Variovorax paradoxus: one gene and its partners. The protein of the gene in region 2 interacts with the protein of the main gene of each other region in a pairwise test. Links are inferred from orthologs where the notes say so. Each region holds a gene or a part of one and is shown on either strand. Other genes may lie near its edges.

Region 1 (2,872 bases), 2.2 Mb from region 2 along the record:
TGCAAAGCACAGTGCCTCCGGGCGCCTACCAGGACAACTTCGGCGGCATCCACACCTCGATCACGCTCTCGTCGAGCACAAATGCCACGCCGGCGACGTGCAACACCTCGATGGCGGACAACTTCGCGTTCCTGGTCACCGCAACCGTTTCCAAGAGCTGCCTGGTGACGGCCGATCCGCTGAACTTCGGCACCGTCAATGGCCTGCCGGGCCAAGCCGACCAGGACCAGACCAGCACGATCAGCGTTATCTGCACGACGCCTACCGCATACACGGTAGCTCTGACCCCGTCGAGCGGCTCGACGGCGGGTGTCGGGGCCATGGCGCCGACAGGCGGCGTACCCGGCAACACGGACACGGTGCCATACCGTCTCTATCGCAACACGGGCCGTACCAACGCCTGGGGCAGCATTGCGGCCAATACCGTTGCAGGCACAGGCAACGGCTTCGCACAAGTGCTCACCTTGTACGGCCGCGTTCTGGGTGCAAGCACCAACGTACGGCCCGACAGCTACCGCGACGTCGTGACGGTCAGCGTCACCTACTGAGCGGCGCCTGCGGGCGCTCCGGTCCGGAAAAAACCTGCTAGCCATTGGCAGGTTATGGGTAAAGAATGGCGCGCACGGCCTTCATTTTCCCGAGACTCTGCCGATAAACCTGGACAGGGCGTCAATGCGACGCCCTCCACCAGGTTGCGACGAGAGGAGGAGCTCCAATGTCCGGAAACATGTCCGCTGCAGGTGCAACTGCCCTGCGCCCGACGCGAGTGGCGCCGCCATTGGCCGCCGTCGGCATGCTGCTGCTGTTGCTGCCGCTGCCGCTGCGGCTCAGTTCGGCGGAGACGACGCATGGCATGAACAGTTCGACGGCCCGCTTCAGCGTGACGATGGTCGTCCTGCCGACCTTCAAGGTGCTCGAGGTCACGCCCGTCAAGGGTGGCCATGAATACCGCGTCTGGACCAACATGAAGTCGGTGGTCATCAAGGGCCGCGAGTACCGGTTCGACAAGATCGGCGAAACAAGGCTCATGGTGGCCGGGAACGAGGCCGATGGCCGCGACAGCCTCGCGTCCGCCTGGCAAGGCGTCGTCGGTGCGATGGCGGCGACTTCGGGCTCCGCTCCGTCGCAAGCCACCGCCCCGGCAGGGGACGGAAGCAATGCGATGCGGGTGACGGTGACCTACTGACCCCACTCCATAAAAAAAGCCTGCAGCGATGGACTGCAGGCTTTCGATCGGCAAATTCCGGCGAAACGATCTCAGAACGGAATATCGTCGTCCATGTCGTCGAAGCCCGACGACGACTTGGCCGGTGCCTGGCGCGGTGCCGCTGCCGGAGCGCGCGGTGCTGCGGCGGGCGCACGGGGGGCATAACCGCCGCCGCCGCCGCCACCGCCACCTTGCGAGTAGCCGCCACCGCCGCCGCCCTGCGAATAGCCGCCATCGTCCTCCGGGCCGCCCGACGGGCCGCCCTGGCCTTGGCGGCTGCCCAGCATCTGCATCTGGTCGGCGCGGATTTCGGTGGTGTATTTTTCGATGCCGTCCTTGTCGGTCCACTTGCGCGTGCGCAGGCTACCTTCGACATACACCTGCGAGCCCTTGCGCAGGTATTGGCCGGCAATTTCGGCCAGGCGGCCGTTGAAAACGATGCGGTGCCACTCGGTGGCTTCGCGCATTTCGCCGCTTTGCTTGTCTTTCCAGCGATCGGTGGTTGCCACGGTGACGTTCGCGACCTGGTCGCCGCTCGGGAAGGTACGCATTTCGGGGTCGCGCCCCAGGTTGCCGACGACGATGACTTTATTGACCGATGCCATATGCACTGCCCCTGATAAGTAGATGGAGGAGGAGGTTGAAAGGAACCCTCGATTGTGCCCCAGGCAGCCGCCGGCATCCCCGCCGGATGCCAGAATGAGCGTTCCGCATGAACAGAGAACCCGACTTCCTCGAGCACCTGCGCGCCGAATTGCGCGGTGGCCGCATCTGGCTCGACCGCGCCATCGTGCTCGGCTACGCCATTGCGGCCGGGCTCTTCGTGGTGGGCTTCACGGTTGCCAGCGACTGGGTCTTCGGCCAGTTCCATCGCTTCTACCAGGCCTGGCCCTGGGCGGTGCTGCTGACCACGCCGCTCATCACAGCGGCCATCGTGTGGTTCACGCTGCGGTTTTTCCCCGGTGCGGGCGGTTCGGGCATTCCGCAGATCAAGGCCGCGCTGCATCCGGCGCTGCCGGAGGAGCGGCGCTTCGTCTTCGCGTCGCTCCGGCTCACGGTCGCGAAAATCGGGCTTGGCGTTGCGGGCTTCGCGGCCGGACTGTCGATCGGGCGCGAAGGCCCGTCGGTGCAGGTTGCGGCGGGCGTGATGCAGCATGCGCGGCGCTGGCTGTCGCCCAACACCACCATCGATTCCCGCGCACTGCTAGTGGCGGGCGGCGCGGCCGGCATTGCGGCGGCCTTCAATGCGCCGCTGGCGGGCGTGGTGTTTGCCATCGAAGAACTGTCGGGCCGCCTGGAGGCGCGTTCCAGCGGCCTCATCATCACGGCCATTGTGCTGGCGGGCCTGGTGGCGGTGTCGGCTTTCGGCAATACCAGCTACTTCGGCGTGATCCGCGTGCCGCGGCTGGGCTGGGACGCGCTCGGGCCCGGGCTGCTGGTCGCGCTGCTGAGCGGCGCTGCGGGAGGTCTGTTCGCGCGGCTGCTGATTGCCTCGCTGACCGGCACGGCCGGGCGCCTCAATCGCTGGCGGGCGCGCTTTCCGGTGCGGTTCGCGGCCTGCGGCGGGCTGGCGGTGGCAGTCATTGGGCTGGTGACGGGCGGGGTCACCTTCGGTGCCGGGTCCGAAGCGGTCAAGCAGATGCTGCTGGGCCATGACGAACTGAC
Region 2 (2,886 bases):
CAAGGCACGCGGGGCCGCGTGAAACCAGAATGAACGACGCTATAAATTCAGCAGCAGAAAACCCCGAAGACGCAGCGGGCGGAACGGGCACAACAGGGCCCCAGCACTGCGGCCTGGTGGCCATTGTCGGCAAGCCCAACGTGGGCAAGTCGACGCTGCTCAACGCGCTGGTGGGCCAGAAGATCAGCATCACCTCGCGCAAGGCGCAGACCACGCGGCACCGCATCACGGGCATGCGCACCTTGGGTGCCACGCAGTTCGTGTTCGTGGATACGCCGGGTTTCCAGACCCTGCACGCCAATGCGCTGAACAAGTCGCTCAACAAGACCGTGCAGGGCGCGGTCGGCGACGTGGACCTGATTCTTTTCGTGGTCGAGGCGGGCAGCTTCACGCCGGCCGACGAGCGGGTGCTCAAGCTGCTCGGCAAGGGCATTCCGACCGTGCTCTTGGCCAACAAGCTCGACAACGTGCACCGCCGCGGCGACATCGCACCCTGGCTGCAGACCATGCAGGCGAAGCACCCCTTTGCCGAGTTCGTGCCGATGTCGGCCAAGAACCCGAAGGATGTCGAGCGCCTGTTCGGCATCTGTGAAAAATACCTGCCTGAGCAACCCTGGTTCTACGCCGAGGACGAGCTCACCGACCGCAGCGAGAAATTCCTTGCCGGTGAGCTGGTGCGCGAAAAGCTGTTCCGCCTGACCGGCGACGAACTGCCCTACACCTCGACCGTGATCATCGACAAGTTCGAGGAAGAGCCGCCGCAGAAAAAGGGCCAGAAGCGCCTGCTGCGCATTGCCGCCACCATCGTGGTGGAGCGCGACGGCCACAAGGCCATGGTCATCGGCGACAAGGGCGAGCGCATCAAGCGCATCGGCATGGAAACCCGGGTCGAGCTCGAAAAGCTGGCCGATGCCAAGGTTTTTCTCGAACTGTGGGTGAAGGTGCGCTCCGGCTGGGCCGACGACGAGGCCCGCGTGCGCTCGTTCGGTTACGAATGAAGTGGCAACTGCCCACCGCGTTTCGCATGAACCGGCGTACGTGCTCCATCGCTACGACTGGAGCGAGTCGAGCCTGATCCTCGAGGTCTTCACCCGCCACCACGGACGCATCGCGCTCGTGGCCAAGGGGGCGAAGAGGCCGAGCTCCAACTTCAGGCCCGTGCTGCTGCCTCTGCAGCCGCTGCAGCTCAACTACGGCGGCGACGCCGAGATCCGCACGCTCAAGGGCGCCGAGTGGATGGGCGGCCACGTCATGCCGACGGGCGAGGCCCTGCTCTCGGGCTACTACGTCAATGAACTGCTGCTGCGCCTGCTCGCGCGGGACGACGCTCACGAGGCGCTGTTCGACGCCTACGCGGGCGTGGTGCAGGTGCTGGCGGGCGACCACGCCGGCGCGCAGGCCGCAACCCAGGCCGCGGCGCTGCGTGCTTTCGAGCTGCTGCTGCTGCGCGAAGTGGGCCTCTTGCCGTCGCTCGACGCTCAAACCCTCACCCTCGAGCCGCTCGTGGCGGAGGCGCGCTACAGCCTGGTGCCGGAAGCCGGCTTGCGCTTGGCGGGTGACGGCGAGGCGGCGCTGGCCGGCGCCGACTGGCAATCGCTGCAGGGCGTGCTCGACGACCGCGCCCCCTTCACCGCCACGTTGAGAGAAGTAGCCACCATGAACGCCGGCAGCAACAGTGCCCTCAGAAACCAGCTGCGCGCCTTGCTCAACTACCATTGCGGTGTGTCCACGCTGCGCACGCGGCAGATGATGAGAGATTTGCAAGCCCTATGAGCACTCCCGGCCATTCCGCTACGACGTCGCTGTCGGTCAACCTGAACAAGGTGGCCCTTGTGCGCAACACGCGCCACCTGGGCATCCCGAGCGTGCTCAAGGCCGCCAGCGCCTGCCTTGCCGCCGGGGCGCAGGGCATCACGGTGCATCCGCGGCCGGACGCGCGCCACATCCGCGCGCACGACGTGAGCGACCTCTCCGCGCTGCTTGCAAAAGACTGGCCGGGCATCGAGTTCAACATCGAAGGCAATCCGTTCCACAACCTGATGGACTTCGTGCGCGAGCTCAAGCCGCACCAGGCCACTTTTGTGCCCGACAGCGAATCGCAATCGACCAGCGACCACGGCTGGAGCTTCCCGGAAGACGCCGAGCGCCTGCGCCCTTTGATTGCCGAGGCCAAGGCCCTGGGCGTCCGCGTGAGCCTGTTCATGGACCCGATCCCCGAGATGATGGCTGCGGTGAAGGCCGTGGGCGCCGACCGCGTGGAGCTGTACACCGAAGGCTATGCCGCATCGCGCGGCACTTCGAACGAGGCGGCCGTGCTTGCGCGCTACGTCGAATCGGCGCGTGCGGCGCAGGCCGCGGGTCTCGGCGTCAACGCGGGCCATGACCTGAGCCGCGACAACCTGACGGCTTTCCTGCGTGCCGTGCGCGGCGTTCAGGAGGTCTCGATCGGCCACGCCTTCATCGCCGATGCGCTCGAATTGGGCTACGCAGCCACCACGCGGGAGTACCTGCGCTGCATCGACGAAGCCAAGTGAGCGCTCCAGCGGCATGATCTACGGCATTGGTACCGATATCTGCGATCTGCGTCGCATCGCTGCGACCTTCGAGCGCCAGGGCGAGCGCTTTGCCCACCGGGTGCTCAGCGATGCCGAGTTCGCGGTGTGGAAGGCCCGCAGCGAGCGCTGGCCCAAGCGCGGCTTGAGCTATCTGGCTACCCGCTTTTCCGCCAAGGAGGCCTTCAGCAAGGCCATCGGCCTGGGCATGCGCATGCCGATGACCTGGCGCCTGTGCGAGATTGCGAACCTGCGCAGCGGCAAGCCCGTCATCGTGCTGCATGGTGAGCTCAAGGAGTGGTTCGAGGCCAAAGGCCTCACGGCGCACGTGACG
Region 3 (2,943 bases), 1.0 Mb from region 2 along the record:
CTTCCGCATCGGCCTCTTCGGGCTCCGCGGAAAAAAAAACTCTGAATGAAGCGCCAAGGGCGGTTTTAACCCCCTCGGCAACACCTTCGGCTCGACCTGCACAGGCAGCTGAAGCGCCGGTTGTGTCTGCCGCGCCGCTGCCGCCGCAAGCCGGCTCGGCACCTGCCGGGCAGCGGCTTACGGTGGTCAGCGAGCCAATGCGCCAGGGCGGACCGCCGAGGCCTGGCGCTTCGGCCGAGCCGCAGGCTCTTGAAGACCGCCCCAGGGTGCTTGCGGTGCCAATTCGGGTCCAGCCGCCGCCGGGCCAGCGGGACGTGCCCCGTTCCGATGAGCAGCGCGCTCCCGCGCCCCCCATTCCGCCTAGCGAAGACGGCGATTTCTGGCATGCCACCGTCACGCAGATGATTGCGGCCGAGAGCATCAACGCCTTGGCGCGCGAACTTGCATTGCAGTCGCAGCTGGTGGCGCGCGATGTCGACCAGTGGATATTGCGCGTGGAGCGGGAACTGCTCAATCAGCCTTCTGCGCGCGAGAAGCTCGCCGACGCGCTCGCGGCCCTGGGCCACAGCGTGAAGCTGGCCATTGAAATCGGCGGCGTGATCGACAGCCCCGCGCGACGCAACAAACACGCGGCCGACGAGCGCCAGCGCGTTGCCGAAGAGGCGATTCGCAACGACCCCGAGGTGCAGATGCTGATGCGCGAATTCGATGCGAAGATCGTGCCTGGAACGCTCAAGCCCGCCTGAGCGCCGTCTCTTATCCTTTCCCCAATTTTCCCCAACCAATCAGGACCAACGATGTTCAACAAAGGACAACTGGCCGGCCTCATGAAGCAGGCGCAGGCAATGCAGGACAACCTCAAGAAGGCCCAGGAAGAGCTGGCCACCATCGAGGTCGAAGGCGAATCGGGCGCCGGCCTCGTCAAGGTCGTGATGACCTGCAAGCACGACGTCAAGCGCATCACCATCGACCCGAGCCTGCTGGCCGACGACAAGGACATGCTCGAAGACCTGGTGGCCGCCGCCTTCAATGCCGCGGTGCGCAAGGCCGAGGAAACCAGCGAACAGAAGATGGGCAAGCTCACGGCCGGCATGCCGGGCCTCCCGCCCGGCATGAAGCTGCCGTTCTGAGCGATTGATGGCCGACGCCAGCTCGCTCGACGCATTGATCGATGCGCTGCGCCGCCTCCCCGGGGTCGGCGTGAAGTCGGCTTCGCGCATGGCTTTTCATTTGCTGCAGCACGACCGCGAGGGCGCGCAGATGCTTTCGCGCGCCTTGCAGCAGGCGGCCGGAAACGTGCGGCATTGCGAGCGCTGCAACACCTTTACCGAGGCGCCGGTCTGCAACGTGTGCCTGGACCCGCGCCGCGACGCGAGCAAGCTTTGCGTGGTCGAAACGCCTGCCGACCAGGCGGCGCTCGAGCGCACAGGTGCGTTCCGCGGCTACTACTTCGTGCTGATGGGCAAGCTCAGTCCGCTCGACGGCATCGGGCCCAAGGACATCGGCCTGCAGAAGCTGTTCGACCGCGCGCTCGACGGCACGGTCAGCGAGGTGATCCTTGCCACCAACTTCACGGCGGAGGGCGAAGCCACGGCGCATGTGATCGGCGAGGCACTCAAGCAGCGCGGCCTGAACGTGACGCGGCTTGCGCGCGGCGTGCCGGCGGGCAGCGAACTCGAATACGTCGACCTCGGCACCATCGCGCATGCGCTGGTAGACCGCAGGTAGCCACAGACAACAGGACATGACTCTTTCACTGCTCACCATTGCCTACTGGTGTGTGTTCATTGCGTGCGGCCTGCCATATCTGGCGGCATGGATTGCAAAGGTTGGCAGCTTCGGTCCGCGCGACAACATCCAGCCGCGCGACTGGGCCGCAAAGCAGAGCGGCTGGCGTGCGCGCGCCAACAGCGCACAGGCCAACAGCTTCGAAGGGCTGCCGTTCTTCATCGGCGCAGTCATCATTGCGCATCAGCTCGGCGCAGCGCAGGCAAGGCTCGACATGCTCGCGGCCGCGTATGTCGTACTGCGCGTGATCTACATCGCGGTGTACATCAAGGGCATAGGCACCGTGCGCAGCGCGGTGTGGGCGCTCGGATTCCTGGTCAACATCGCGATTCTTTTCATCGCGCGATAGGCGCACACGAGCCCTTCTGAACAGGGTCTCGTAGAGGTCTTCATGTTTACGTGAAAACCCGCACGGGATGACCCCGATGCAAGCAAGGTGGGCGCACCCCTAAGCTCGATTCAGTTCACCAGAATCAAAGAGCCCGCAGGACCGCTCCATGCTCCATCGCAGAACCCTCATCACCGCCTCCGCAGTCGCTGCCGCAGCAGTTGCGCTGCCGCGGGTCTTTGCGCAAGCCAAGCTCGAGAAGACGAAGATCTCCATCGCAGTCGGCGGCAAGGCGGCTTTCTACTACTTGCCGCTCACCATTTCCGAGCAGCTCGGCTACTTCAAGGCCGAAGGGCTCGAAGTAGAAATTTCTGACTTTGCCGGCGGCGCGCGCGCGCTGCAGGCTGTGGTCGGCGGGTCGGCCGACGTGTGCTCCGGCGCCTACGAGCACACCATCAACCTGCAGGCCAAGAACCAGTTCTTCCAGGCTTTCGTGCTGCAAGGCCGCGCCCCGCAAATCGCGGTGGGCGTTTCAACCAAGAACATGGGGGGCTACGCCGGCATTGCCGACCTGAAGGGCAAGAAGATAGGCGTTTCCGCGCCGGGTTCGTCGACCAACATGGTGGCCAACCTCGTGCTTTCGCGCGGCGGCCTGAAGGCCAGCGACGTGAGCTATATCGGCGTGGGTGTGGCGGCCGGCGCGCTCACGGCGCTGCGCTCGGGCCAGATCGATGCCATCAGCAACACCGATCCGGTGATGACCATGCTCGAGCAGAAGGGCGACGTGAAGATCATCAGCGACACGCGCACGCTCAAGGGCACGCAGC

Evidence for each region.
Region 1: the proteins of recO (region 2) and ssb interact in binary tests that used the Escherichia coli proteins (3 or more experiments, as listed by UniProt). The link is inferred for Variovorax paradoxus from one-to-one orthologs.
Region 3: the proteins of recO (region 2) and recR interact in binary tests that used the Escherichia coli proteins (3 or more experiments, as listed by UniProt). The link is inferred for Variovorax paradoxus from one-to-one orthologs.

The regions. Positions count from the first base shown.
Region 1 is NZ_CP123990.1:3,069,636-3,072,507, reverse strand. What follows is about bases 36-2,753. They hold ssb (single-stranded DNA-binding protein), read right to left. Parts: upstream 1,813-2,753; coding sequence 1,258-1,812; downstream 36-1,257. Other genes in these bases: QHG62_RS14940 (chloride channel protein), read left to right, coding at 1,920-2,753; QHG62_RS14950 (hypothetical protein), read left to right, coding at 716-1,186; QHG62_RS14955 (Csu type fimbrial protein), read left to right, coding at 36-548. Also shown: more of QHG62_RS14955, read left to right, coding at 1-35; more of QHG62_RS14940, read left to right, coding at 2,754-2,872. UniProt on the Escherichia coli protein: Plays an important role in DNA replication, recombination and repair. Binds to ssDNA and to an array of partner proteins to recruit them to their sites of action during DNA metabolism. Acts as a sliding platform that migrates on DNA via reptation.
Region 2 is NZ_CP123990.1:883,350-886,235, forward strand. What follows is about bases 155-2,886. They hold recO (DNA repair protein RecO), read left to right. Parts: upstream 155-999; coding sequence 1,000-1,773; downstream 1,774-2,886. Other genes in these bases: era (GTPase Era), read left to right, coding at 155-998; QHG62_RS04195 (pyridoxine 5'-phosphate synthase), read left to right, coding at 1,770-2,534; acpS (holo-ACP synthase), read left to right, coding at 2,548-2,886. In the rest of the region: rnc (ribonuclease III), read left to right, coding at 1-22; more of era, read left to right, coding at 30-154. UniProt on the Escherichia coli protein: Involved in DNA repair and RecF pathway recombination.
Region 3 is NZ_CP123990.1:1,932,729-1,935,671, forward strand. Bases 144-2,932 are described here. They hold recR (recombination mediator RecR), read left to right. Parts: upstream 144-1,137; coding sequence 1,138-1,728; downstream 1,729-2,932. Other genes in these bases: dnaX (DNA polymerase III subunit gamma/tau), read left to right, coding at 144-746; QHG62_RS09450 (YbaB/EbfC family nucleoid-associated protein), read left to right, coding at 798-1,130; QHG62_RS09460 (MAPEG family protein), read left to right, coding at 1,745-2,137; QHG62_RS09465 (ABC transporter substrate-binding protein), read left to right, coding at 2,286-2,932. In the rest of the region: more of dnaX, read left to right, coding at 1-143; more of QHG62_RS09465, read left to right, coding at 2,933-2,943. UniProt on the Escherichia coli protein: May play a role in DNA repair. It seems to be involved in an RecBC-independent recombinational process of DNA repair. It may act with RecF and RecO.